DNA from 3 places in the Lysinibacillus sp. NPDC056185 genome. Region 3 is predicted to be linked to each of the others. Evidence: a T-box and tRNA genes for the amino acid it is inferred to sense, from the RefSeq annotation. Region 3 holds a T-box; the other regions hold tRNA genes.
The links. A T-box is a leader RNA that pairs with one kind of tRNA and senses whether it is charged. The one in region 3 lies ahead of argS (arginine--tRNA ligase), so its partner is inferred to be a tRNA-Arg.
Positions count from the first base shown of each region.

Region 1 (3,287 bases), on a different contig from region 3:
GTTGTAGTCTTCTCGAGCCACTGCTAAACGATTTTCTGTCCCAGCTAATTCATCCATTAATTGACGGAAATTTGCATCTGCCTTTAAATTTGGATAATTTTCTACGACTACTAGTAATCGACCAAGTGCTCTGTTTAATGCATCATTGGCAACCGCCTGTTCCTTTGGACTTTGCGCACTTCCCATTTGTGCACGTGCCTCTGTAATGCTAGCGATCACTTCTTTCTCATGGTTAGCATAACCTTTTACAGATTCTACTAAGTTCGGAATCAAATCGTAGCGACGTTGTAGCTGATTTTCAACCTGCGCCCATTTCGAATCTACGCTTTCCTCGGCCGTTACTAGACTATTGTATTTTGGAATAAATAGTAAGGCCAATACAACTAAAATAATAACGATTATTCCTACAGGTCCAAATATTTTTTTCAATTCTAAAACCTCCTTCGCTTTCTTTTAGCTATCATCCATGTTTTGGCGATAAGCCTTTCTTTTTTCTTACCACTAATGTGCAGCAAAAAAACATCTCTATTCTACATATATGCAAATGCATTAATACCGTATGAAATTTGTCTAACGTGCCATACTTAATACTGTAACAAACTATGATATTTAGGAGGCGCTTTTTTTGACACAATCGTTTCAAAACGAATCATCAAACCAAACATCATTCAACCAACAACAAAGCCTAAATCATGGTGGACATGAGCAAATGGACTTGCATGAAACAATCGGTGCAATCATTGCTTGTATGAATCAATCCATTGTTTTACGTCCACAGGTTAAGGACACAGAGTTGCTTAGCATTTTGGATCGCCAATATAATTTCACATTAGGTATGTATAACACTATTGTGGAATCTTATAACACAGGTCATGATCCGACTGTTCCTACAGGTCGCTATCAAATGGAGACAGGAAATAATTTTAAATATGGAATGAATCCTGGCCAACCTAAAAAGCCGATGCAAAATGCAAGTGAACTCAATGATGAATGTATTTCTGGCTTCTTACTTGGCGCTCAAAAAGGTGTGGCAAAAGGTATGACTGCAGCAGCAACAGAAACTACAAACCCTGTTGTTCGTCGTGTTATTGCAGATAGTATTCCCAACTGCATTGAAATGGCATACGAATTATCTATTTACCAAAATATGCATGGCTACTATCAAGTACCTCAATTTTCTCAACAAGATATGCAAACGATGCTTAACGCATACGGCACTACAACAAATCCCCTTCATTAATGATAAAAAACAAGAGCAGCCCCATCTGTGGTCACTATCACACGGGGCTGCTCTTGTTTAAAGGATTTTAAAACTTTTCCTAATGCTGTAGATGCCCAAAAAGCTCTTCCCGCGTCCCCTCTTCGCCAATATAGCCATCATTCATAAAGACAATACGATCTCTTTCTAAAAATAAAACAGTGCGAATCATAACTGAAAATAGCACCAGAAATAAATGTTTATACATTCATTTCTGGTGCTATTTTTAGATTATTTGCAAAAAAAAAGAATCCCCTCAGATAGGATTCTTTTTTTCGACTAGTATAACTAGTCTTCACGTACAGTATGTTCACTAAAAAATAATTTGGAGTTGTTGCTTTTTTGAAGGTTTGAAAGAAACAAATACGGGAATAATGCCTACTAGGCAATATTTCCATTATTTTTCCTTCTCTTTTCCCCACTAAGCAGGCTGCTAAACTACTTATTAGGAGAATTGAGTTATAAAAGTAAATCAAATAATCAGTAAAATGGCGCCCTCGGAGGGAATCGAACCCCCAGTGCAAGAACCGGAATCTTACGTGTTATCCATTACACCACGAGGGCAATTAAACAAAAAAAAAAGTACTCACCCTAGGCTTTACGAAAAGCATGATGTAGATAACCCTCATTTGAAGCATACCTGACAAAATAGTGTACTGTACTTTAACTTATGTGACCTTATCAATTATACAAACGTATTGCCCATATTTCAACTATAGAATGCAAAACATTTTAACTTTTTTTATTTTGATTCATTAAGTGTCAAAATACCTATAAAAAAAAGATAATCCTCTGACGGATGTCATGGATTTTGAATTGCGCGGACACACTTTAAATTCTGGACATACTGTTTATCTGTGTGAGAGCGAGGCGTTCGCGGTATTTTTTATCTGCGTGGAAGCGAAGCGGCAACGGTAAATGTTTTTGTAGTTAAAGCAATGCGGAGGCATCAAATGTTTTCTGAGCGAACGCGAAGTGGCGGCATCTAATGGTTTCTGGGCGAACACGAAGTTGCAGCGTCTAATGTTTTCTGGACGAAAGCGAAACGGCGGCATCTAATGGTTTCTGGGCGAATGCGAAGTTGCGGCTATAATTACGCCAAAGCAAAATTGATTTAATTTATTTTACTTTAACAGGGTTAATATTTGACCTTCCCTGACTATAATGTGTATGATAAGGATACAGCTGAATTACCAAGGAAGTTTTCAGCAAAAGTATTCGAATTTAGTTTTTTAAGGAGGATTTAACATGAATTTAATTCCTACAGTTATTGAACAAACAAGTCGTGGTGAACGTGCGTATGACATCTATTCACGACTACTAAAAGACCGTATTATCCTATTAGGAAGTGCAATTGACGACAACGTTGCTAACTCAATTGTTGCTCAACTTCTATTCCTACAAGCAGAAGATCCAGACAAAGATATCTTTCTTTACATTAACTCACCGGGTGGATCTATCACTGCTGGTATGGCAATTTATGACACAATGCAAATTATCAAGCCACAAGTACAAACAATTTGTATCGGAATGGCTGCATCTATGGGTGCTTTCCTACTTGCTGCTGGTGAACCTGGTAAACGTTTCGCATTACCGAATGCTGAAGTAATGATTCACCAACCTCTTGGCGGTGCACAAGGTCAGGCAACTGAAATCGAAATCGCTGCAAAACGTATTTTATTCTTACGTGAAAAATTAAATGGAATTTTATCGGAACGTACTGGTCAACCACTTGAAGTCATTGCAAGAGATACAGATCGCGATAACTTCATGACAGCTGAGCGTGCAAAAGAATACGGCCTAATCGACCAAATTATGGAACGTAAATAAAAATGCTAAAGGCATCCCAGATTATTTCTGAGATGTCTTTTTTTGTTTTTCGACATTAAATGTATGTATGGTTTGATGAGGCTATCCTTCACTTTGATTGGGCTATCCGCGATTTTGATGGTTTTATCCACGACTTTGGCTACTCTATCCATCATTTTGATGGTTCTATCCACGATTTTGGCTCTTCTTTCCGTCGTTC
Region 1 is NZ_JBLLLQ010000007.1:120,549-123,835, forward strand. It holds gene ACMZ42_RS09580 (LemA family protein) at 1-429, opposite strand, end outside; gene ACMZ42_RS09585 (spore coat protein) at 626-1,240, shown strand; tRNA gene ACMZ42_RS09590 (tRNA-Arg) at 1,748-1,822, opposite strand; gene clpP (ATP-dependent Clp endopeptidase proteolytic subunit ClpP) at 2,507-3,088, shown strand; gene ACMZ42_RS09600 (hypothetical protein) at 3,182-3,287, shown strand, end outside.
Region 1: it encodes a tRNA-Arg, which carries the amino acid that the T-box ahead of argS (arginine--tRNA ligase) is inferred to sense. The anticodon was not compared.

Region 2 (3,287 bases), on a different contig from region 3:
TGATGTGGATTTCTACAATGTATCAGTTTTGGGAACAACAAGTAAGGAAGTTTTTATATGATGAAATTACACATTCAGGAGTAACTCTATGTAATGAGAAAGGTCAAGAAATTGATTTTAAAAACTATTGTACACGTGGAATAAATGCTATAAAAGAAGAGTTTGCAGATTTTGGACAAGACCTAGAGAAAATGAAGAGATGGTCAGATATAAATGAATTGAGATTGTTAGCTAATGTTATTAAACATGGTGATGGTGGTTCTGCAACAGAATTAGAAGTCCTAAGACCTGATTTATTTAAATCTGAAATAACTGAGAATAACTTATTGAAAATTCATAGAACAGTGCTTAATGAGCAAGTATTGAACGTGAGTGATTCAGATTTCATTAAGTATAAGGAAGCGTTACAGAGCTTTTGGGAAGAGCTTCCTGAACGACTTTATTGTGAGATACATGAGGTATGAAGTTGGAAATCATTCATGATTTAGTAAATTTATCCATACCTGTTTTTTTAGTGGAATAGGAAGTTTCCTGTAGGCTTGACTATGCTGTGGGCTAAATTTTGTAACGTGTACTCTATAAGTTCCTATTTCAATAATACGATAATTAATAGGTAAAAATTTTTGGGGGTGGTAAATTGGTGTTCAAACAGCGTAAATGGATTAGTAATGAAATACTTAATTGGGAAAGCTATTCTGATAGTAGTGTAGTCCTTGAAAAAGAGAAGGGCGAAAGAGCATATGAAATTTGGGAACATGCAAAAAGCCAAATTGAGAACAATGAATCGGAGTTTCATTTAGCTGATGGGATAACTAATTTGAAAAGAGCTTTGAATCATCGATTGAAGTTAATTGAAGAAATTTATGGTTTTAAGTTCATAAAAATAAATAATAAACCTAAGGGCTATATGGAGATACTAGAAGTTTTTGGTGTTGTTAGACCGTTCTTAATGAAACGTTTGTTAACAATTAGAAATGGTATAGAACATAATGACGAAAAACCACCTTCATATGAGCGATGTTTAGAGTTATTAGATGTTGTATGGTACTTTTTAAAATCAACTGATTCAATGGTGCAATTTGCTGTAAAAGATTTAGCATTTGAGCTTGATGAGGAAGGTGATAAACCGTATTATTTTGGCTTAAGATATGTACAGCAAGAAAGAGATATATTTATTATTAATGGTAAGATACCTGAAAAATTAATCTATGATGAACCTACACCTAATTCTATTGAAGTAGTATTGAGCGAAATTGAGGGAGTTAAGGATATAGGGCTTTCTATGGCATATGAAGAAAAAGTACTTGAACTATCACGTGGCTCTATTCATGGAGAAATAATTCTTAGTGATTTCGAGAAAATAAGAATTATCAATAAATTTGCGTTCTCCTATTGAGTGAGCAGATGTGAGTATGGCAGAAGGCAAGAGTAAGGTCAAAGAATGGTTTGTGAGCGTTCCTGTGAAGCCGACTGAACAAATTGGACAATTGAGTTCCAATGGGCGTACAGAGGAAGCTCAAGTGTTAAGAAAGCAATAAAATAAGAGTAGCAGAAGCGGGATAAACATTTAGTATATCTCGCTTTTTAATTTGAGATTAGTCTTGATACAAGATTAAATGACAACATTAAGTTGAAAGTCATGTAAGCTACATAAGCCATCTGATGGGCTGTAGGAACGTCTGTGAGCCTTCCTATGTGTGGTTGGATTTCATTCTGTAGTGATGCTATGAACTCTTTGGGGTGCTTATTGTGAAAAGAAGGTAGAGGGTGTTTTCCGATAATTAGGTAAGGTATCTTCTAAAATATAGGCTACCTGTATCAACCACACGAATTGAAGTTGCTAACGAAACGAACTGAGCTTTGCAATAGACTTGTTTAATGTTATCATTGGTTCAAAGATAGTTTCGGTCTAAAAACGTAATTTGACCGAATCCCTAAGTTCGTAGAAACGTAGTTGTCTCAGTAGCTCAGCAGGATAGAGCAACGGCCTTCTAAGCCGTCGGTCGGGGGTTCGAATCCCTCCTGGGACGTCTAAGGGTTCAGATAGAATAAGTTTTGAACCAACTGAAAAGCGCTTCAAATCCTTTGATATCAGGGATTTGAGGCGCTTTCCTTTTTCTGAGAATACGATAGAAAAGTGGAGAAAATGAAAAGTTTCTACACAAATTCTATTTAAGGAAATACAAAGAAAAATTTGATTAGAATTTAATTTGTAACAAATGAACTCTTTTGCAGATGATATGTCAAGGCATAGTTAATCTTCGTACCTATTTTCAGTTTCAGCTTCGTGTAGCACTTGTATTAATTCACTAATTTTCTCTAGATGTTGATAGGTTAGTTTAATGCCTTCTTCATTTTGAGATTTTTCACTTAGATCCATGTCATACAATTCAAATAGGGCAATAATTTCATCTAGACTAAAACCTAATGATTTTGCACGTAAAATCATTTTTATTCGTGCACCAATTTTAATGCCATTCTCTCTCCGTAAAAATTCTTTTGTAAATTAGAATAATTTGTATAAAAAAAGGAAAGAAATAGGTGTAAAAATGTTGGAGTTGATCGTTATGGAATTTGATAAAGAGTTAGAAATTTACTGCTACAGCTGTCGTAAAAAAACTGTATTTACACGTAAAGATATGCATAATAAAAGTGGAGTAGATAGTCACTGTAGTGAATGTTCAGGTATTTGGTTTGAATGGCAAAATCGAGCAGTAGAGAGAGAAATGGAAAAGTGGATTGAATATAATAAAGGGCTCGTAAATTAGAATAGTCAATGATACCAGCCTGAATGTCTCAAAAATGAGAGAAGCGAAAACCTATAAAAAGAGTTATAATATAATAGGAAGAAACTCAATAAAGAGAGATGGATTTTAACATGAATGAACAACTAGAAGATTGGATTACACGTTTTCAAAAGGAGAAAGATATAGAGGCCCTCGCAAACTTAAAAGACTATTGCTACTATATGATTGAACCTTTAATTGAGGAATTTACGGAGAAATACGGTGAAGATGCTGGGGAATTATTACGGTTAAAATGGGATAAGCGTTTTTATTTTATTTTTACAAAGTATCAATTAAATGTTGGGCTGCCTTTGGATTCTTTTGTTACAAATACGTACCGTTTTTATTTTATGCAGGTTTTAAAAAAGGCTGGTTATTGAATTACATATAGGGAAGTGTTTCAAGTTTGAACATGGCTCCATTAAAAAATCCTTGTCTCGTGTTAAACGTGAGACAAGGATTTTTGTGTTTTATCATGCTCTTAGGCGAGAGATTAACTGC
Region 2 is NZ_JBLLLQ010000006.1:4,952-8,238, forward strand. It holds gene ACMZ42_RS07855 (hypothetical protein) at 1-464, shown strand, start outside; gene ACMZ42_RS07860 (hypothetical protein) at 641-1,396, shown strand; gene ACMZ42_RS07865 (hypothetical protein) at 1,413-1,538, shown strand; tRNA gene ACMZ42_RS07870 (tRNA-Arg) at 1,957-2,030, shown strand; gene ACMZ42_RS07875 (MerR family DNA-binding protein) at 2,255-2,449, opposite strand; gene ACMZ42_RS07880 (hypothetical protein) at 2,568-2,768, shown strand; gene ACMZ42_RS07885 (hypothetical protein) at 2,879-3,166, shown strand.
Region 2: it encodes a tRNA-Arg, which carries the amino acid that the T-box ahead of argS (arginine--tRNA ligase) is inferred to sense. The anticodon was not compared.

Region 3 (3,287 bases):
TTTGTATTTGATATATGGAGTGATTCCAAAAGTACATTAAATAGTGGTCCTATTCCTGTGACTGCTGGGCGCATATTGAGTGCAACGAAGAAAATACTAACAACCACAAGTACCATGGAAACACGCCATTGCTTTTTCTCCATACTTTCTAAAAACCTTCTCTCTATTTTACGGTTAAAAATTCAACTAAATTTGTTAGATCTCAGAATTCTCACTATTCCCTTTTACCATTTTTTCTAGTATCGGTCAATTTAATGGCAATTAATGATGAAAAGATGCGGCTTATTCTACTTACATTTTTTTAGGCGCAACCATTCCCAATAAGGCTAACGATTCTTTTAAAACAATGGCTACACAATGACAAAATGCTAATCGTGATGTTCTCTGGTTGTCATCGACCAATATTTTATTTTGAGCATAATATTTATTAAATACACGCGCTAATTGCAAAGCATATTTAGCAATTTGTGATGGATCTGCTTGCTCAAAAGCGTTGGCAATTACTTTCGGAAACTGTTCTAGTAATACAACGACTGGCCATGCTTGCTCCCCTAATGCTTCAAACGATACTTCGTAACTTTGTTCATTTGCTTTTTCCAAAAGAGATGAGATACGAGCATACGTATATTGAATATATGGCCCTGTTTCACCTTCAAAATGCATCATGTGCTCAATCGAAAACTCAATATCATGAAGACGATTATTTTTTAAATCGTTAAAAATAACCGCTCCTACACCAACCTGACGTGCAATGTTCTCTTTATCCACTAGATTCGGATTTTTTTCCTCGATATTTCGCTTCGCAGTGGCAATCGCTTCTGTTAGTACATCTGCCAATAAAACGATCTTTCCTTTACGCGTCGACATTTTTTTACCCTCTTTTAGGATCATTCCAAACGGCACATGCTGTAAATCTTTTGCCCAATCGTACCCCATCTTTTCAATGACTTTAAATAGTTGGTGAAAATGAAGAGATTGTTCATTTCCTACAACATAAAATGATTTTTTAGGGTCATATTGGTGTTTACGATAAAAAGCAGCTGCTAAATCACGTGTAGCATAGAGCGTAGCACCGTCTGTTTTAGTTATTAAGCAAGGTGGCATATTATCTATTTCAACGACATAAGCACCCTCGGATTTCACAAGCAGGTCTTTTTCCTCCAACTCTTTAACAACAGCAGCCATTTTGTCATTGTAGAATGCTTCCCCAGCGAAAGAATCAAAGTTAATTCCTAGTAGTTGATAAATGATCTTGAATTCTTCGAGTGATTCATCTCTAAACCATTGCCATAAAGCTAATGCCTCTTCATCCCCATCTTCCAATGCTTTAAACGCAGTACGTGCCTGTTCATTGAGTGTTTCATCCTGCTCCGCTTCTTCATGGAACTTTACATAAATTTTTAACAGTTCCTCGATTGGGGCAGCTTCAATTGTTTTTGGGTCTCCCCATTTTCGATAGGCAACGATTAACTTACCAAACTGTGTTCCCCAATCTCCTAAATGATTGATGCGAATTGCTTGATAGCCGTTTTTCTCGGCAATGTTGGCCAATGCATTGCCGATCACAGTAGAACGTAAATGACCCATGGAAAAAGGCTTTGCTATATTAGGTGAAGAAAAATCCAACACTACATTCCCCTTCGATTCCTGCTGAGTCCCGTATAAATTTTCTTCTTTTACTATTTGACTAAGCACTTGATGTGTAATCGTTGGCTGATGGTAAAATATATTGACATACCCACCTACTACTTGAACATCTTGTATGAACTCACAGCTTACATTGTTTTTTATGTCGGATGCGATACTATTTGGAGATTTTCTTAATTTTTTTGCCAATGTAAAGCACGGAAATGCCAAATCCCCTAAGTCCAAATTTTTCGGTTTCTCTAGTAAACTTTGAATGTCATTGACAGATAACTCATTATTTAATGCCCCTGCGATGCTTTTCGCGATTTGTGTATGCATGTTCATTCTCCTCTCAAATAATCAATTTCGCCTTGGCGTAATTGCGTCCGGATTTTGAATTGTGCCCGCACAATTCATTCCTTTAAAAATCTGTGACATCCGCTGGAGGTTTTAGGCCAACAAATGTTTCCTGTGCGAAAGCGCAGTGCTAACGTAGCGTCAGCAACATGATGTTGGTCACTCAGTCGTTGCCACAGGACGTGGCGTTCTTAGACTGAGTTCCTCTATTTTCGGTAGGTGTTTGTACATTCACTGAAAAGGGACCACAGCTCCTTTTCATCTCGTACCAATAGAGGTAAGAGACTTCTACTGAATGAAGATAAAAAAAGCCCCCGTCTCTAAATATAGAGACGAGAGCATAGTTATCCCGTGGTACCACTCTAGTTGCCATATCAATATGACCACTTTCCATTGTTAACGAGGTGACTCCCCGATATTCTCTACTACTAATTCGAGAACCTTCTCCAAAGTGCGTTTCATTTATGGCTACTGCATTAGGCTCACACCATCCCTAATTCGCTTTCCAGTAGCTCCATAAACTACTCTCTTTTTCATCGAATTTACCTGTAATTTCAGAACATTCTACAGGAACTCCAGATCGAAGTCAACAGCCTTTTCAGAATTATCAAGAAATAAATTGTACATTAAAAATGTTCTGCTGAATAATTAACAATAACACTTCTTTCAGCCCGCCATACATTTCGCACCTTATTTTTCTTGATGTCATAATACGAGAGTACGCTCTCTTTAGGTATTTCCAAAATACTATAACCCTTTTTTTCATCAATAAAACTAGATAAGAAATAAAACCCTTCTTTTTTTTCATCGAATTTAACGGAGCGAATTTTCGAATAAATACCACTACTATCTAGTAAAGGCTTTACGGTGTTGGATTGGATATCTATTTCTACAACATGCGAAATAGGACTGTCTACAGCTTCATCATAACTGATAATTACAGAGCTAGCATCTGGTGCCAATGATGCGCCACTTATTAATCTCTCTACATCGGCTATATGTTTTATTTGTTGACCTTCTATATTATAAATATCTAAACTGTGTTTAATCGGCTGTAATTTCGTTTGATTTTTATTAGCCTCTGTAAGTTTCTTCTGATCTTCGTTCTCGGAGAAAGAGACTACAATTAATTGATTATTATTCGGGTTATAATTAAAATCTAAAACACTTCTGTCCTTATTGTCTTCTTCCCATATTTGTATTTTCTTTGTTTGAAGATTGTACGTAGCTATATGAAAATTTCTAAATTCATCTCTTAATAGTACTCTCATCAAGATAATTTTTTGGTCTTTGTCTATTTGGAT
Region 3 is NZ_JBLLLQ010000002.1:62,897-66,183, reverse strand. It holds gene ACMZ42_RS02785 (CynX/NimT family MFS transporter) at 1-143, opposite strand, end outside; gene argS (arginine--tRNA ligase) at 292-1,971, opposite strand; T-box leader at 2,309-2,529, opposite strand; gene ACMZ42_RS02775 (hypothetical protein) at 2,610-3,287, opposite strand, start outside.